Regions from separate parts of the Priestia sp. USM5 genome, predicted to be linked through region 1. Evidence: riboswitches for the same ligand, from Rfam matches in the RefSeq annotation. Region 1 holds a riboswitch; the other holds the start of a gene.
The links. Region 1 has a riboswitch for ZMP and ZTP ahead of ACWATA_RS12430 (phosphoglycerate dehydrogenase). Riboswitches for the same ligand answer to the same signal wherever they lie in the genome.
Positions count from the first base shown of each region.

Region 2: it holds a riboswitch for ZMP and ZTP, as region 1 does, so the genes downstream of both, aimA (glutamate/serine transporter AimA) here and ACWATA_RS12430 (phosphoglycerate dehydrogenase) in region 1, are expected to answer to the same signal.

Region 1 is NZ_JBSGKN010000001.1:2,275,667-2,285,530, forward strand. It holds gene ACWATA_RS12400 (GH25 family lysozyme) at 1-587, opposite strand, end outside; gene ACWATA_RS12405 (HD domain-containing protein) at 814-1,362, shown strand; tRNA gene ACWATA_RS12410 (tRNA-Ala) at 1,469-1,540, shown strand; gene ACWATA_RS12415 (hypothetical protein) at 1,658-1,807, opposite strand; gene ACWATA_RS12420 (DUF6143 family protein) at 2,517-3,059, opposite strand; gene ACWATA_RS12425 (hypothetical protein) at 3,335-3,787, opposite strand; gene ACWATA_RS12430 (phosphoglycerate dehydrogenase) at 3,921-5,120, opposite strand; ZMP/ZTP riboswitch at 5,289-5,367, opposite strand; gene htpG (molecular chaperone HtpG) at 5,576-7,453, shown strand; gene ACWATA_RS12440 (tubby C-terminal domain-like protein) at 7,484-8,044, opposite strand; gene ACWATA_RS12445 (DUF817 domain-containing protein) at 8,100-8,906, opposite strand; gene hpaB (4-hydroxyphenylacetate 3-monooxygenase, oxygenase component) at 9,055-9,864, opposite strand, start outside.
Region 2 is NZ_JBSGKN010000001.1:3,847,263-3,857,126, reverse strand. It holds gene ACWATA_RS20320 (alanine/glycine:cation symporter family protein) at 1-748, shown strand, start outside; gene ACWATA_RS20315 (sodium:solute symporter family protein) at 779-2,278, opposite strand; gene ACWATA_RS20310 (DUF3311 domain-containing protein) at 2,278-2,481, opposite strand; gene ACWATA_RS20305 (cupin domain-containing protein) at 2,837-3,436, opposite strand; ZMP/ZTP riboswitch at 3,823-3,901, shown strand; gene aimA (glutamate/serine transporter AimA) at 3,958-5,553, shown strand; gene ACWATA_RS20295 (DUF5105 domain-containing protein) at 5,734-6,780, shown strand; gene ACWATA_RS20290 (hypothetical protein) at 6,911-7,048, shown strand; gene ACWATA_RS20285 (acyl-CoA thioesterase) at 7,240-7,749, shown strand; gene ppc (phosphoenolpyruvate carboxylase) at 8,143-9,864, shown strand, end outside.

The DNA of each region.
Region 1 (9,864 bases):
TCAACATTGCCTTTAATCCCGTTTACTTTTCCTTGATCTGTATATTGAAACATAGACCATCTATCCCAAATGGCCGTATCACCTGGATTAGTAAATCCCTTGGAACGGTTACTTCCACTGTAACGAGCTATCCATAGCGGATATCTTGCCACGGCGCTTGTAAAATTGGATTTAATAAAACTATACCCGGTGTAAAGAATAGGCGTAATGCTTGTTTTCCTTTCAATATATTCCATCCATCTAACTGCAAAGGCTGTGACCTGCGCTTTTGTTTTTCCTTTATTTTCTTCCAAATCTAAGCAATGAGGCAAATCAACCTTCATGCTGCCTAATTTATTTAAAAAGAAATTAACTTCTGCAATAGGATCATTATCAGCATGAGCAAAGTGATAAAAGCCTACACGTAGACCTGCATTTTTTGCTCCTATATAATTATCATATGATTTTTTATCTAAGAAGGTTGTACCTTCTGTTAATTTAATATACGCGCCTTTTACCCCATCCGACGCCACTTTTGCCCAATTAATTGTTCCGTTGTGATGAGAAACATCAATGACCTTAATATTTTGATTATTACGGTTTTGCATTGTTATCACTCCTTCATACAAACTATGAATAAAAGAGGAAATGGCAACTGATACAGGCCTATTAAATAGATATTAGGCTTTATAAAAAACCGTACAATAAGAAGGGCTTTTGGTAGCCTTACCTTATTATAAGAAATGAATTTGTGCAATTTCATAACGTTAGAAGAGCTATATTCGTTTATACTAATAATATGAAGATATACTGTATAAAAAATGGAGGAATATGATGTCTTTAATAAAAGAAGCACGTAGGTATGCAGAACACGCTCATACCGGCCAAATGCGCAAGCTTTCCGATACACCTTATATTGTTCATCCTATTAACGTAGGTAATATTTTAGAAAAAGCAGGTTTTAGTGAAGAAGTAATTGCAGCAGCTTATCTGCATGATGCTGTAGAAGATACAAGTGTAACACTCGAAGAAATTGTACAAAGATTTGGTTTAGAGGTAGCAGGGATTGTTGAAGCTCATACAGAAAACAAATCAAAAAGCTGGGAAGAACGTAAACAGCATACAATTCAAATTGTGAAAACTGGTTCTCTTGAAGTGAAATCTTTAATTGTAGCAGATAAATTAGACAATTTACGGTCTTTAAAAGAAAGCTACGATCAGCAAGGAGATACGATTTGGAATAGTTTTAAAAGAGGATTCGAAAAACAGAAATGGTACTACGAGTCCATCAGCAAATACGCTGAAAAAGGATTGGAACCAAGCCAAATTCCAAGTTTTTTTAATACGTACAAACAAGAAGTAAATGATTTTTTTAGAAGTTAATATTCATATGAAGAAATTAGAAAACACTGAAAATAACTATTGCGAACGTGCGTCATACGTATTAAAATATAGTAGAGTCAACAGGCAATAAAGACTCTACATAAGCGGGACTGTAGTTCAGTGGGAGAATACTTGTCTGGCAGACAAGGGGTCGTGGGTTCGAATCCCATCAGTTCCATAAAACCAGTCGCATCAAGAGTTTAAAACACTTTAAAACTCTGCCGGATGGAATGGGTGTAATACTATTTCATCTGACCTCTTCATGATTTTCATGAAGAGGTTTTTTATTTTCTTTTTACGATTGATCCTCATGATTTTTATAATTATTCTTTTCACTGCTCCTGCTTACAATTTCTCTAAGTTCGCCCTCGTCGCCTTTTGCATTGATGATTTCAAAAAGCTGATTCAGCCCTTCACTTGTTTCATCGTTTGGTTCTTTGCTCATTCTATCCCCTCCTTTTGCTTTTAGGGTGCCCATCTTTTTCGCATTGTTTCATGTAAAAAGCAATTTATCAATATTAATCGGCCATAAAAGTATACCTTTACGATCCTTGTACGATTACTGGTTGTACAGATATACTCAATCAATCCTTGAAATTTTGCAGCGTTTTATAGGGTTTCTAATACTCATCTATAATGAAATAATCATCACAAACTTCGTTAAAATCGTTCTCTTCTTGGAGATCTCCTTCTTTATCTTTAGATATCTCGGTTTCTTGTGTAAATAGTCTAAAAAGCTTGTTTAACATTGTTTCACCTCGTATCTTTCATTAATACATTCAGTATGATTCATTTATATGAAGCCAGTATGAATTGAAACTTAAGATAATGTGAATGTAGACATGAACGTGAGATGTTAAGCATGCTTATATCCTGGACAAAAAAGTTACTTCATTCTACTTATGTATTATCGCTTTGCTTCTTGAGTCCTCAACTTCTTTAAATGCCGTTCAAATCGCTTGCGTAATCGGAATTATACGTTTGCTTGTTTTTCTTTAGTTATATCTACAATCAAACGAAAAAACGCAAGCTATAAAAAAGAACTTTGGATGCTACTGTAAAGTTCTTTTCATAAACACTTACCGTTTGTTAAGAACTGTATTAAATATGAAATAGCTCATACACTTCTCATACAATCGCTAAGACCTATTCAGTTAACAGTCCTTCTTACGTTTTTTCTCGAACCATCCATATGCAATTTCAGCTTCAATTTCTTTATTTCCTGGAGAAACTAAGAAAATAACGTATGAACCGTTGTTTGGAAAGATAAATTTGCCGTCTTCATCACTTACTAATGTACTTTTCGGCGGAACAACACGGTTAAATACGTTTATCCCTTTAGCAGGAACGCCTTTTACCATTTCTGCAAATTTAATTTTCCCTTTTGGCTTTGAACGTATTGTAGTATTTGCTGGACTCACATTATCTGAAGTTGTTCCTTTTCCAGGGGGGATAGAATTAAACCAAATTTCAGCAGTAAAAGGTTCGTTTGAATAGTTAGTGATAGTAAAAGCATTCACAAATAAATCTACTCCGGAGCCGGAAGGGTTCACTAATCCGCCCGAAGCGTTTCTATTTCCACCAAAACGAATAGGCTCAGTTTGTCCAACAAAATAGTCTCCTTTTAACGATTGATATAAAGGATTAGGTATATTAACGGATTTAATATACGGTTTGCTCGACTCGTAATTTGACATACAATCGTCTCCTTTCTGGACTATATTTTAGGAGTTTTTTCTGTAAATGCTTGGACACATGCATATATAAATATATTTAATCTTTATATAAACGCAAAAAGATAGACCCGGTACTGAGCCTATCTTTTTCTATCGTTTTTACAAAAAATTTCTCCTTGGCCCTTTCCTTACTAATGCCCTCGTCGACTGCTGGTGTATAAACGGATTGTTTTTTTGACTTTATATTGCGATGCTTTTTTAATCCGTCTACTACCCCTTCTTAAAGTAGTAATCACCTATTCTTTTGTAGTCATAAAATGAAGAATCCTTACCTTTTTTTCACAATACTCAATAATTTCATAACAGGTTGTGAGGATATCATGTCTAGACAGTTCTATTTCATCCAATACAAACTTTGAAAGCTGCTTTTGCAGAACCTCCAACTTTTTGCTGTCTTCTTCATCGATCCATAGTCCTTCCGTAATACACACATCTGCTAGTTTGTTAATAGATTGAGCCGTCCAGTTTAAGCCGGCTGAAGAAACGGTTATTGTCAGTAGATCATTTTTTATAGCTAGAATAACTTGACACACATGGGTATAGACATCAACTTTCTTTTGGATAAATGCTTTGCGAAGCTCTTGCTTGTATTGCTCTTTCGACATCGCTATAGCTACGACAGACGTAATGAATGTTCCTGCCAGCGCGATGAGCGACCCTATCAAAATTCCTATCATTTCTTCTGACAAAACGTTCACCTCTTTAAAGATATTTCTATATGCTATGGGACTGAAGGAAATGATATGAGGATAAATACCATGTAAAAACAGCCCTAACTTAGAAAAGTTAGGGCTGAAACACTAAAATATGATGGTAACCAAATTAGATAATACGACTTGTAATGATTCCTTCAATTTGACCAATTTTTTCTTCTAGCTCAGGCACAATCTCGTCACTTACTTGATTGTCAATATCGATCATTGTATATGCATATTCACCGCGGCTTCTGTTCACCATATCTGCGATGTTTAAATTGTAGTTTGAGAATACTTGCGTAAGCTGTCCTACCATATTCGGTACGTTGTGATGGAAAGCAGCTACGCGTTTTTTCCCAGTGTAAGGTAGAGATGCATTCGGGAAGTTCACTGAATTTTTAACGTTTCCTGTTTCTAAGAAATTTTTCACTTGACGTGCTGCCATTACCGCACAGTTTTCTTCTGATTCTTGAGTTGATGCCCCTAAATGAGGAATTGGCACAACATTTTTCATGTTCAAGACATTTTGATTTGGGAAATCTGTAATATATCGACCAACTTTTCCACTTTCAAGAGCAGCTTTCATATCTTCTTCGTTTACAAGCTCACCGCGTGAGAAGTTCAAAATATGAACATCAGGTTTCATGATGCTAAACGTTTCTTTATTGAAAACACCTTTTGTGTCGTCCGTTAATGGAACGTGAACCGTAATATAGTCAGATGCTGCAAATAGTTCTTCTAGAGACATTGCACGCTGTACGTTGCGAGACAAATTCCAAGCTGTATTAACAGAAATGAATGGATCAAAACCAATTACGTCCATATCTAAATCAAGCGCGTCGTTTGCTACAAGAGCACCAATTGCACCTAAACCAATAACGCCTAATGTTTTACCTTTGATTTCTTTTCCAACAAACTGTTTTTTACCTGCTTCAACTAACTTAGGAATTTGATCACCTTGGCCGTCTAATCCTTTTGTCCATTCAACTCCAGCAAATAAGTTACGAGAAGAAGCCATAATTGTAGTTAAAACCATTTCTTTTACTGCGTTTGCATTAGCTCCTGGCGTATTAAATACAACGATACCTTGCTCTGTGCAAGCGTCCACCGGTATATTATTAACCCCTGCTCCAGCTCGTGCAATAGCTTTTAAATTTTGGTCAAATGCCATGCTGTGCATGTTAAAGCTACGCACGACAATCGCATCTGGATTTTCGCTGTCGTTGTCAATTTGATAACCTTCTTGATTAAAAACATTTAGACCTTTTTGTGCAATGTTGTTTAATGTTTTGATTGTTTGTACTTTTTCTAATGTTAATGTGCTCATTTTGTACTCTCCTCTGATTATCATCGTAGTTTTACATGTTTTTACCTTTGGATAAAGGAACTTCATTTTTAATTTTTTTAAAAGTCTGGTTTTTTAGCCTACATGTCTGATAACTTCTATATCCTCTCCCCCTAAACAGAAAGAGGTAAGAGATATGTATTAATCCCTTACCTCTGCCCAGGCGAACGGCTACGTCACTATATGCTTCCTCACGGTTATCCGCGTTTCGCCAGTCACATATAGTCTTTGAAATTAAGTATATTCTAGCAAACTCTTTCAGAACGTTCAACCTTTTTTTAAAAGTTTGCTTTTTTCAGTCTAATTTTTAATCTCTTTAGTGAATCTCCTAATATATTGACAAATATCCTAATACATGTTAAATAAAAAGAGTGATTAGCACTCTATCCACTCAAGTGCTAATTATTTTATAAGCCCTATTGAAAGGAGAACTTCTTATGTCAAAAAAAGAATTCAAAGCCGAATCAAAGCGATTATTAGAGATGATGATTAATTCCATCTATTCTCAAAAAGAAGTATTTTTGAGAGAACTTCTATCAAATTCAAGCGATGCAATCGATAAAATTTATTACAAAGCCTTAACAGACGACTCCTTGCGTTTTAACAAAGAAAGCTATTACATAAAAGTAATACCAGATAAAACTAACCGTACCTTAACCATTACGGATACTGGGATTGGCATGACGCAAGAAGAGCTTGAAAGTAGCTTGGGCACAATTGCGCGAAGCGGTTCCCTTGCGTTTAAAAATGAAAATGAAACAAAGGACGGACACACGATTATCGGCCAATTCGGCGTTGGGTTTTACGCAGCGTTTATGGTGGCAGATGTCGTAACGGTGATTAGTAAAGCGTTAGGCAGCAATGAAGCCTATAAATGGGAATCTACTGGTGCTGATGGTTATACAATCGAACCTTGCGAAAAAGAAACGGTTGGAACTCAAATCATTTTAAAAATCAAAGAAAATACAGAAGATGAAACATATGATGAGTATCTAGAAGAGTATCGTTTAAAAGAGATCATTAAAAAGTATTCAGACTTTATCCGCTACCCGATTAAAATGGACATAACGGAAAAACGTCCTAAAGAAGGTTCTGATAACGAGCTAGAAGATTATACAGAAGAGCAAGTTATCAACAGTATGGTACCGATCTGGAAGAAAAATAAAAATGAATTGACTTCAGAAGACTATGAGCAATTTTATTCAGAAAAGCGCTACGGGTTTGATAAACCGCTCACTCACCTTCACATTAATGTAGATGGAACGATTCGCTACAATGCTATTTTATTTATTCCAGAAAATAGTCCGTTTGATTACTACTCAAAAGAATTTGAAAAAGGACTTGAACTGTATTCAAACGGCGTATTAATTATGAATAAATGCGCAGATCTTCTTCCAGACTACTTTAGCTTCGTGAAAGGTATGGTAGATTCTGAAGATTTATCTCTTAATATTTCGCGTGAAATCTTACAGCAAGATCGCCAGCTTCAGCTGATTGCCAAAAACATCGGCAAGAAAATCAAAAATGAATTAAAAAGTTTGCTTAAAAACGAACGTGAAAAGTACGAGAAGTTTTATGAATCATTTGGCCGTCAGCTAAAATACGGCGTTTACAGTGACTTTGGCAGCAACAAAGATGTATTAAAAGACCTGCTTTTATTCTATTCTTCTACAGAGAAAAAGCTCGTAACACTAGACGAGTATGTATCACGCATGCCTGAGGATCAAAAGTATATCTATTATGCATCAGGCGAATCGTACAACCGCATTGAAAAGCTTCCTCAAGCAGAATTAGTTGCAGATAAAGGGTACGAAATTCTGTATTTTACAGAAGATATCGATGAATTTGCGATTAAAATGTTAATGACGTACAAAGAAAAAGAATTTAAGTCTGTTTCAAGTAGTGACTTAGGGATTGAAGCAGAAGAAGAACAGCTCAATGAGTCTGAGGAAAAAGAAAATAAAGAGCTATTTGACTATATGAAAAAAGCTTTGGCGGGAAAAGTAGGAGATGTGCGCGCGTCTAAACGTTTAAAAACACACCCCGTTTGCTTATCAGCTGATGGTGAAGTAACGATTGAAATGGAGAAAATTTTAAGTGCTATGCCTGACAATCAGCATGTAAAAGCAGAAAAAGTGTTAGAAATTAACGTAAATCATGATGTATTCGCTTCTTTAAAAGATGCATTTGAAAATGATAAAGGGAAATTAGACCTTTATACAAATTTATTATATAACCAAGCTCTTCTAATTGAAGGCTTATCTATTAGTGATCCCGTGGAATTCACAAACGATATTTGTAAAATTATGATATAAAAATCAGGCGCAGAATCATTCTGCGCCTGATTATATGTATGGCATAATAAAAGTAGTTATATAGTAAGAAGCGATAAAAATGGGTACGGGCAGTTCTTCTGTTACTCTTATTGAGTGTTTGCCTTCTTTAAAATGAAAAAGATCTGATTTAAACTCTGCGACTTTTTCTCTTTTTCCATTAAAAATACACGCTTCCTCTACGGCTTCATGACTGCTTAACATGTAGACGTTATTTCCCCATCTAATTTCTTGTGCTCCTTCGTTTTTGATTATTCCTTTACCTAATAGATCCCCCACTGTTTTTCCATTTTCTTTTATCACCCACCGGTGTTTTTTCATGTGATTAATAAACACCGTTCTTCCTTCCCATTGAACTTGTACATGTACCTTTAAGCCGCAGGAAAAGATAGGAAACCAAGAAATAGAATCTAAAACTGGAAGTCCATCACGAGTTAAAAAATCAATACTTTTAGTCCACATATTTTTATGCACTCTCTTAAGCTGTCCGACATTTTCTCCATTTTCATTTGTAACTGCTACGGTCTTCCCCGCCGATTTAAAATAGGGAAGATAAAAGATATATTCTTGCATATAATCCTCCAAAGCTTCTGTACCTCATATTAACAGCGTGTACATAGTTATGTTTCTATCTTTCATATATTTCGTTTGTTTCTTTGGATTTCTTCCTTTGTTTAAATTGGCTCTGATTTTCTTTTAAATGCTTTAGTAAAGCAACAATCAAGAAACTAACAATCACAAGAAGAAGCCAAGAGCTAATTTTACTTATATGAACCATTGTCCATTGCTGCTGTTGATCTGGATACTGCCATGCTCCGAAAAATGTTGCGATATTTTCAGCGATCCAAATGAAAAAGCCAATCAGTACAAAAGACAATACTAAAGGCATGCGATATGTACGTTTGTTAACCGTAAAATATACAAAAGTTCGATAAAAAATAAGTAAAGTAAAAAGTTTTAAAAACCAGCGGAAGTCGTAAATGAAATGATGCGTGAAAAAGTTAAGGTAAATAGTCATACTTAGTATACTGACAATCCACGTAGAAGGCCAATTCGCAAGCTTTAATTCAAGCCTTCTCCACACTTGGCACATGTAGCTGGCTACACTAGCATACATAAATCCGCTGTACAGCGGAACTCCCCAGACTTTAGTGAAAGCTTTTTCCGGATAGCTCCATGAGCCCATATGAACTTTGTAGAGTTCTAACGCTAGTCCAATTAAATGAAATACTGCAATGACTTTTACTTCATCAAGCGTTTCTCGTTTAAACGCCACCATTAAAACTTGAGTTCCTAGACAGACTAATAAAATAAGGTCATATCTAGAAATAAACGGTACTTCAATTATTTTTGTCATGGCCAATGTAAGAAAAATAATAACAGGAAAAACACAAGATTTTGCTTGTTCTAAACCAAAATAGATTAATTGCTTCATTGTAACATCCTATCTTTATAGTATTCCTTAGTATTTTCACAGAAATGATTCCCTGAAAATTATTGCAGATTTTTCAAATTTATTCAATAAGCATCTCCGCTGTTTTTGCAACTAAATTATCATACCCAGCGGAGATCAGTTTTCTCCATTAACTTTTCAAAAAATCGGTGACTCTCTGTACATAGCGCTCTTTATCGTAAGATAAGTACAGATAACTGGTTAACTGTACAGGCTCTCCAAAGAAAAAACGTTCATACAGCGTTTCTCTTGTGCCAAACGGACTCATCGTTAAATCCCATGCAAGTCGAAAAAGCTTAATTCGATCTTCTGCTCCTCTCGATTTAGCTTGCAAATAACGCGTAATATCTTCCTTAACCAATGAGCGGCACGTATTTTCTGTTGGTATTGCCATTAGTCCGCTTGCACCTAAAAGCTGGATAATCTCTGTAAAGGTAGGATATGTTTTTGAAAATATATTTGCGGCAATACGAAGTGTAGTTTCATTCGGACGCATGTATCCCCATGTATCAATCTCCGCTTCTTCTTCTGCTTTCATCACGAGAGCTTTCATCGTTTCTAACGCAATAATAAGCTCCGTGGCTTTTTCTCGCACATGCGGATAGTCCGTAATGTTAATGGTTTCAATCAGAGATTGTACAATTCCTAATACAAACTCTGTTTTGACAATTCTCCTTGAAGTTACTTGATGCAGAGCAAAAGCTGAGAAGGAACTAGAAGCAAGGAATGTATTTGATACGTCTACATTTTCATAGAAAAACACGCGGTTCCACGGTACTAATACATGGTCAAAGACAACAATTGTATCCATTTCTTCAAATCTAGAACTTAATGGATAATCAAACGTCGAATCTTTTCCTGCAAATGATTCTCTACAAATAAATTTAATTCCTTTTGTATTACTTGGAATTGAAAAAGCAAATCCTTTTTCTTTTCCTTG
Region 2 (9,864 bases), 1.6 Mb from region 1:
AAATATTGATCAAATGCCTGCCGTTCTATCTCTAATTGTGAAAAATGCATTTGGATTTGAACAGGCGCTTGGGGGATCAATTGGTGCAACGTTAATCAACGGAGTAAAGCGCGGACTGTTTTCCAATGAAGCAGGGATGGGAAGTGCTCCCAACGCGGCGGCAACTGCAGTGACGAGTCACCCAGTTAAACAAGGTCTTATCCAAGCATTTGGTGTCTTGACGGACACACTTGTGATTTGTACAAGCACAGCATTTATCGTTCTCTTATCCCCCGCCTATAAGCAGGGACTAAGCGGCATTGAATTAACGCAAGCTTCTCTTAGTACACATATCGGTTCTTGGGCATCAGGATTTTTAGCTATCATGGTATTTCTATTTGCTTTTAGTACGTTAATTGGCAATTATTATTATGGAGAAACGAATATTGAATTTTTAAATTCAAATAAGATGTGGCTTTGGTCTTATCGTGTAGGTGTTTTAGCGATGGTTATTTTTGGATCGGTCGCTCAGCTTCAGCTTGTATGGAATTTGGCAGACTTATTTATGGGGATGATGGTAGTGGTGAACTTAATTGCTATTTTTCTATTATCGAAAGTGGCGTTTTCTGCCTTGCATGACTATACTCAGCAGAAAAAGGCAGGAAAAAATCCAGTCTTTTATAAAGATGCGTTAGAAAACAATCAAAATATTGAATGTTGGGAAAGAGAATCGACTTCCTCCCCTTCTGAAAAAGAGAATATTATCTAAAAAAAGTTCAGCCAGTTGGCTGAACTTTTTTTATGCGTTTTTCTTTAATTCAGTTTGCGTAGTGCCTTGAGAAAATAATGTTTCTTTCACGCCATTTGTTGCTGCTTTGGTTTTTGCAGCAAAGATTGGATTTAAAATAAAAACTACGAGTAGGTTAGATAATAATCCCCAGAACCCTTCATAAAGGCCAAATGAATTTCCTGTGGCATGAACGGTAAACGTTACAACCAGCCCTACTACTAATCCAGCAATCGTACTTTCTTTCGATTGATTTCTCCAAAACAGGCTGATAACAATAGCCGGGAAGATTTGTACCATGCCGGATACCCCTAGTAACTGTAGGGAAACAAGTGCTTGTGGGAATAATAAACCGAATAAAAGTGCCAGTCCAATAACAACAAAAACCATAGAACGAGTAACCATTGTTAATGTTTTACCCTGTACATTTGGATTAATTAAATCTCTAAATATATTATTTGCAAATAAGTTAGACGCTCCGATCGCCATGATAGAACATGGAATTAATGAAGCAAGAGCAATCGTTGCATAAGCTAACCCTTGGCCAATGCCACCATATGAATATTGAATCAAGGTTAATAATGCTAATCTAGGATCCGTTGTATCTTGAGGTAATACTTGATAAGCAATAAACCCTAAGAAGATCACTAGAATTAAAACAATATTGTAAAGAGGTAAGAAGACAGCATTTTTACGAAGCGAATCTGCACTTTTAGCAGTGAAAACACCTGTAGCAGCGTGGGCCCACATGAATAAAGCTAAAGCAGATACGAGTGATGCTGTAATAAACCATGGAATGCCCTTAGGTCCTTGTGTTGGGATCGTTAATAGCTGAGGTGCATCCTTTGCAACATTGTCAATCATGTTGCCCCAACTTCCAAAATGCATAATTGGCAGAGAAACAACCATAAATAACATAATCGCCCATACTAAAATATCTTTAATAATTGCCGTATAAGTGGGACCTTTAATTCCGCTGAAAAAAGTATAAAGAGCCACAAGAAAGAATGAAAGAATAACGACAGCTTTTACATTAATGTAGCCAGTTCCTGCAACGCGAAGAGTATCTTGAATACCGCTAAGCTGAAGATCGATATATGGAATAAGCATCAATACACCTACTATGGCAATTAAAGAGGAGAGAAATTTACTGCTAAAACGTTCTCTAGCATAATCAGCAAGTGTAGTAAGTTTGTGCTTTTTAGCAACAGTCCAAAGTTTTGGAAGAAAAAAGTATGAAATTAAAAAGGCTAAAACAGAGTAAGGAATGGCAAAAAATGCGATGCTTCCTCCTTGATAAGCTGTACTTGTAAGACCTAGGAATGTATAAGCAGTATATAAATCTGCTCCTACTAAAAGCCAGACGAGCAGGCTTCCAAAACGTCTTCCCCCTACAGCCCACTCTTCAACGGAGCTTCTAGATGATTTGTCACGTCCTGCTATAAAGCCAATGGCGATAACGACAAGAACAATTGCTGATGTGATTAAAAGTGCGGTTAAATTTCCTTGCATTATTCAATGTCCCCCCAAGATTTTTGTAAACGATAAATGATAAATGTACACACAGGCGTTAAGAAGACCCATAAAAATAACCATAAATGCAAAATAGGTAACCCAAAAATAATTGGATGAATGTTATTTACAAAAGGTAAAAAAGCGAATTGAGCAATAAACGGAATGATGAATAAAATAAATATTATGAATTTTCTGTTCAATTTTTACTCCTCCTCTAAAATTTATCTAACAATGTTCACTATGATAGCAAGTCTGACATAGTAAAGCAATAAGTTTTTTGAAAATTTCGTTATAAATTACGAAAATTTTTTTAGAAAAACAAAAAAAGGGTATGAGAAGAAGATATTTGAAATGATTAGGGAAGAAAAAGCAGGGGAGAACTTAAGCGCAGTTGCCTTTGAAACAAAAAAAGAACGGAAAAGAAGAAAGGTAGTTTTCTCGATGAGATAAAGTATATTGCTATTGCATTAAAGAAAAAGAATTTGTATGTTCAAATATAGATTTATGGAAGCTATAAAAACGAGCAAATAAAAAAACTAGACAATAAGTGCTTGTCTAGTTCCACCACTCTGTCAATGGTCCTTTGTCGCCATAAACAGGATCTGTTGTAGGAATAGGTACTTGTGCAATTTCATCAAATACGTGAGGGCGATCCGTTTGTTTTCCTGTTCGTAAGTTGTAATCCATGCCCTCTGGATAAGCTCCAACCACTTTAAAATCAGCAGTTGACTGCAGACGCATATGTCCTGTACCTGCAGGGAGTACGAGTACATCCCCAGCATGCACCACGATATTTTCTCCCATATGTCCACCTAGTTTTAAGCGTGCAGATCCGCTAATTACACCTAGTGCTTCATGAGAATTGCTGTGGTAATGGTGAAAATCATATATGCCGCCTACCCAGCTGTTTTTCCAGTTGTGAGAATTAAAAATGCTCTCTACTTTCTCTTTCTTACTAATAAATACGTGTTCATACAACAAAACTGGAAGACGAGGGTGATTTGGAATGGTTCCGTCGTCATCAAAATAAAGAACTTTTACATTTGCATAATTCATAAGCATCCCTCTAACAATCTTTTTTCGTAATTTTCCCTGTTTTTTGCTTGCGTAAACAGAGAAGTTTGCTCGAAGTACTTCATTCGTTGCGAAGTGCATGATATGTAGGTGTTAACGTTTTCCCAAAAGAAGTCTCCCACTTCAAGCGTAGCTAAGTGGTGGGCAGTTTACTTTAGTATCTTTTCTTCATATTGTATATAAGTAAAGGGGCTAGTGCAAGAATTCTATGGATATATAGATGTTAATTCGTATTTTGTAAATGAATAATATATATTAATATAATTTTTAGAAGATGATATGCTCGTGAAGTAAAAGAAACAAATAATAAGCAAGGTTAGAGTTTTAGTTGTTTTTTGTAATTAGGAAGAGATTTTAAGAAGATTTATTCGGAATTTTACGAATAATTCATTACTTTTGTAAAAGTAATGTAAACATTTTTGTGTATTGAGTAATAGTAATGAATGTTATATACTGATAAAAAATATATTCCTATATGTGACTGGCGCAACATGGATGACCATGGGGGAGCATATAGCGTATAAGCCGCGCGCCTGGGCAAACACTTGAGAAAATTTCGCAAGTGTTTTTTTTATTTTCCTAGGGAAGAGGAGTAGATTTGGATGAGCAATATGCAAAGGAAGATGGGAACATTTGCTTTAACCATGACAGGCATAGGTTCGATTATCGGTTCAGGATGGCTGTTTGGAGCATGGAAAGCAGCTCAAATTGCAGGACCCGCGGCTATTTTTTCATGGGTTATTGGAATGGTAGTTATTTTGACCATTGCCCTATCGTACGCTGAACTGGGCGCGATGTTTCCGCAAGCAGGGGGGATGGTTAAATATCCTCAGTATTCACACGGATCATTTATTGGATTTTTGGCTGCTTGGGCTAACTGGATTTCAATCGCTTCAACGATAACAGTGGAGGCTATTGCATCTGTGCAATATATGAGTACTTGGCCGTGGAAATGGGCTCGCTGGACTCATGAATTAGTAGACAATGGCATTTTAACGTCCAAGGGGTTGGCAGTTGCGTCTCTGTTATTATTCATTTACTTTTTTGTGAACTATTGGACGGTAAATCTCTTTGCTAAAGCAAACTCATTTATTACGATTGTTAAATTAATTATTCCTGGTTTAACGGCAGGGGCTTTATTTTTTGCTGGTTTTCATAGCGGGAACTTTTCAAGTGAGCATGGGGTAGCACCTTACGGATGGGCGAGTGTTTTAACGGCAGTGGCAACATCAGGTATCGTGTTTGCATTTAACGGGTTTCAAAGTCCTGTAAATATGGCAGGAGAAGCAAAGTCACCTAATAAATCGATTCCGGTAGCTGTAATTGGTTCAATTTTTATTGCTGGAATTGTATACATTATATTACAAATTGTTTTTATCGGAGCAGTAAGTCCGTCATCAATTGCGAATGGATGGAATCATTTGAATTTTAATTCTCCTTTTGCTGATTTAGCGATTGCGCTTGGAATTAACTGGCTAACAATTGTGTTATACGCAGATGCATTTGTTTCTCCTTCCGGCACAGGTGCTACATATACGGCAACGACTTCTAGAATGTTATACGGGATGCAGCAAAATGGATATTTGCCAAAGATATTTGGTACTCTTCATCCACTTTACAATGTCCCGCGCCCAGCTATGTGGCTAAATTTAGCAGCCTGCTTTTTGTTTCTCTTTTTATTTAGAGGATGGGGTGTCTTAGCAGAAGTGATCTCAGTAGCGACGCTTATCTCCTATATTATGGGCCCTGTAGCGCTTATAACATTAAGAAAAACGGCTTCACACTTTTACCGTCCATTTTATTTAAAAGGGGCATCAGTTATTGCGCCATGCAGCTTCGTTTTTGCTTCTTTGACGCTTTACTGGGCAAGGTGGCCACTTACAGGTGAAGTGATTTTTATTATGGCAATTGGCCTGCCAGTTTATTTTTATTACCAAGCGAAAAATAAATGGGTGGGCTTTAAAAAAGAATTTTTAACCGGGGCTTGGATGCTTATCTATTTAGCGTGCATGATTTTTATTTCCTACATAGGAAGCGAAAAATTCGGAGGCAAAAATATTTTACCTTTCGGATGGGATATGCTAGTGATTGCTTGCGTATCATTAGCCTTTTATTACTGGGGAATTAAAAGTGGCAAATCTAACCGATATATGAAAGAAGCTGAACAAATCAATCAAGAAAATTTTAAATCTAAATAAAAAAACACGAGCCGGTGCTCGTGTTTTTATTTAGATGAATGGAGAATTTAGACTTAGTTTTTATCAAAATATTGTAAAAAACATAGATTTTAAGGTTTAAGGATTTACACAGAGGGAACCTTTATTTGGGATAAAGTTCTAAAAAAACAAAATAAAGGGGATTGGACAGCTGTGAAAAAAATGAATGTTTTGGCTTTGGTTTTTGTACTTATGCTAGTATTAGCGGCTTGTAACAGTTCTAAGGAAACGGGAGGATCCACTTCGGCTAAAAATAAGGCGATTGAAGCATCTATTGACAGCGCTTCTTATATTTTAGTAGATAGTGATGAAGGAGCTACAAGTGAAGAAAAGGGGTTGTTGAAAGTTGATTTAAAAGTGAAAAATGTATCCAAAAACAGTATATCTTTATCGGATTACGACGGTGTGTATTTATATGAAGGAGATGAACAATTATCTCCAAAAACGGGAGTGAACAGTAGGGAACTTGGACTAGAAAGCAGTTCATCTGACAAGATTGGCGCTGGGAAGCAAAAAAAATTAATGTTCGTCTTTGAAGTCAAAAAAGATAAAAAGTACAAAATTGGGCTTCAGCCAAAATCATCTGATTATGATGAAGAAATTGACGAAGTAACATTAACACTGGATACGAAGAAATACGCGAAAAGCTATAATAAGCTGCAAGACCCAGAAAAAGCTCTGCAAGCTTACACGGAAGTTCTTTACTTAAACAAAGAAAATGTAGATTATGATAAATATGTAACAGCGGACAAAACAGCTGTCATAGAAGAACAGAAAAAAGCGTTTAATGAGGAATTAAAAGGTGCGTTTTCTAATAGTTTAACCGATAAAGCAAAAAAAGATTTTTTTAACATGTATAAAGATGTTTTGAAAGAAAAAGCAAGCGTAAAGACAAATGTAATTGCCAATGCAAATAATAAAGCTGTAGTAGAAGTGGAGTACACTACTGTTAATTTATCAGACTTATATTCATACGTATCGCAGCTTAAGAGAGCATATACAGATGAAACAAAAGATTACGATACAAAACACTCTGAAGAGTTTGCGGCTTCTAAATTCAAAGATATTGTAAATGAATTAGAAACGAAAGAAGGAAGTCGTCCGCTACGAATTTTTATGGTGAAAGAAGATGGGAAATGGACTGTGAAGTCAAGTGACCTATACAGTGACTCTTTAGGTAAAACGTTTGGATCAAGCTACATTCGATAGACAAAAAAGAGGCTAGGACAAAAATAGTTGAGCCCAAGTAAAAAACGAACCATTCATCAATCTGTTTGATGAGTGGTTCGTTTTTTTGCGATGGTGCATATCGTTTTATTTGTTTCGTTCCTTCTAGCAGTTGATTGGAGGGCAAGGCGAAGACTCCTGCGGGAAAAGCGGAACAGGTGAGACCCCGCAGGAGCGTAAGCGACGAGGAGGCTCAGCGCCCGCCCGCGGAAAGCGAAGCCTTGCACGGAAATCAATTGCGGTGTCATAAGCAGTCCAGCTCATGTATCTCATTTGTTCGTCTTTCAATTGGATTTATTTCGTTATGTCTCAACCTCTTTTTTGTTTTCTGTAAATAAATCAACGAGTTTTTTGTAAAGCTAAATTTATCGAAATATGCTAGTATAGGTTCATTCATTCTTTTATTCTTATTATGATAGGCATCAATGGAGGTTCTTACTAATGAAAGCAAATTATTGTAAAGATACAAAGGCCGTTCGAACGAGCCGCATTTTCCCTAATGATATTAATAATCACAATACGTTATTTGGCGGAAAATTAATGAGTGATATTGATATGATTGCGTCCATTTCAGCTTATCGTCACAGTCGTACAGAGTGTGTGACGGCTTCAGCAGACTCTATTCACTTTCTGCACCCTATTACGCCTCAGGATTCTGTATGTTTGGAGTCATACGTATCATGGACAGGTCGTTCATCCATGGAAGTGTTTGTGAAAGTGATTAAAGAAAATTTAAAAACCGGGGAGCGTCAAATTGCAGCTACATCATTTTTAACTTTTGTGGCAATGGATGATGATGGAAAGCCCCGCGCAGTACCGGAGCTTATTCCAGAAACAGAAGAAGAAAGATATCTGTTTCAAACGGGGGCAGATCGTGCTGCCACACGTAAACAAGTGCGTAAAAAAAGCAATGAACTAGCCTCAGTGTTGGATTTAGGACAACCTTGGTAGCATAAAAGAGAGGCTGAAAAGTATTTTAGCTCAAGTGAAAAACGAACCACTGATCAACACGTTTGATTAGTGGTTCGTTTTTTTTGTTATGGTGAACGTAGGTTTCAGCTGTTTCGTTCTTTCTAGCAGTTGATTGAAAGGAGAGGTGAAGTCTTCCAATCAACTGCGGTGTCACAAGCGGTTCGGCTTATGTATCCCATTTGTTCGTCTTAGGATTGGATTCATTTCGTTATGCCTCATCCTCTTTTTTATATTTGATGAATCTTTCCTCCTAATCGAGAGGAGGAAACAAAATTATATGAAATTTATTTTCGTTCATGGTAATATGAATTTAATATAATTTTCTAAAAAGTTTAAAAAGTACAACATTTATAAAGAAAGGTGTCGTGTCTAATGGTAACAGTAGAAGCAGCAGAAAGACAAAACAGCAGCACTGCCCTGCGCCGTGATGTAAAATTTCTCGGTCAATTGTTAGGGAAAGTTCTGGTTCACCAAGGTGGAGAAGAACTGCTCAACAAAGTAGAAAAAATACGCGAAGTGGCAAAATCACTTAGAGAAAACAAAGATGAAGCCATCTATAAAGAAATAAAAAATGAAATCGTTACTCTTGAACAGCCGATGCGCGCGCAGGTTATTCGGGCATTTGCCGTTTATTTTCATTTAGTTAATATTGCAGAGCAAAATCATCGAATTCGTCGCAGACGGGAATATCAGCAGCAAGAAGATTCTATTATGCAGCCGGGTTCATTGGAAAGCGCCGTTGTTTCGCTTAAAAATAATGGCGTGGCGCCGGATGTAATTGCTAATTTGCTTCAAACTTTATCACTTGAGCTTATCATCACGGCACATCCAACAGAAGCCACTAGACGAAGTGTCCTTGATATTCATAAACGAATGGCTGAGCTTCTGAAAAACTTGGATAATTCAACGTTAACAAAACGTGAACGTACAGAAATTGAAGAAAGACTGTTTAGCGAAGTGTTAATTTTATGGCAAACAAATGAACTGCGAGATCGCAAGCCAACCGTAATGGATGAAGTATCCAATGGATTATATTATTTTGATGAAACGTTATTTGAAGTGCTTCCTCAACTTCATCAGGAATTGGAAAATTCATTGCAGGAGAATTACCCCGAAGAAAATTGGAAAGTGCCTAATATTCTTCGATTTGGTTCATGGATTGGCGGAGACCGAGATGGAAATCCAAACGTAACTCCTAAAGTAACGTGGCAAACGCTTGTCAAACAAAGGAAGTTAGCTATTCGTAAATATAAAGAGTCGCTTACTCAATTGAGACAAAGGTTAAGTCAGTCTACAAAAAGAGTCGCAGTTTCAGATAATCTTCTTGATTCTATTAATCAAGAAATATCGCTGCTGCCTGAGAAAAAGCGATGGAGAATCAAACACGAAGTATATCGCTGCAAGCTTACGATTATGCTTCATAAATTAAATTTAGTTGGAGAGTCGGAAGCAGGTTATCAAAGGTCGGAAGAACTTTTACAAGATTTGTTTCTCATCAAAGATAGCTTGCAAAAGCATCAGCCTCAAGATTATCAGCTGAAAAGCTTGTGTAAATTAATTCGCCAAGTTGAGCTGTTTGGATTTCATTTAGCAACGCTTGATATCCGTAATCACAGCGGAGAACACGAAGCGGCAATCAAAGAAATTTTCCATGCTGTTTCTTTAGCTGAAGATTATTCAGCGTTAACAGAAGAGAAAAAAGTTGAGCTGCTAGGGAAAGTTCTTCAAGACCCAAGACCTGTGCTATCGTTTGTAGAGAATTACTCTAAAGAAACGCAGCAAGTAATTGAAGTATTTAACATGATACATCGAGCACATAAAGAATTTGGAGAAAGATCCATTGAAGTCTACTTAATCAGTATGACGCAGTCTGCAAGTGATTTGTTAGAAGTCATGGTACTTGCCAAAGAAGCGGGTATTTACCGCCTTCATGCAGATGGCCGCATTGAAAGCAAGTTAAATATAGCTCCGCTGCTTGAAACGATCGATGATCTCACAGCAGGTCCTAAGATTATGGAACAGCTATTTCAATTAGATTTTTATCGAGAGCACTTAAGAAAACAGAAGGATTTGCAGGAAATCATGCTTGGCTAC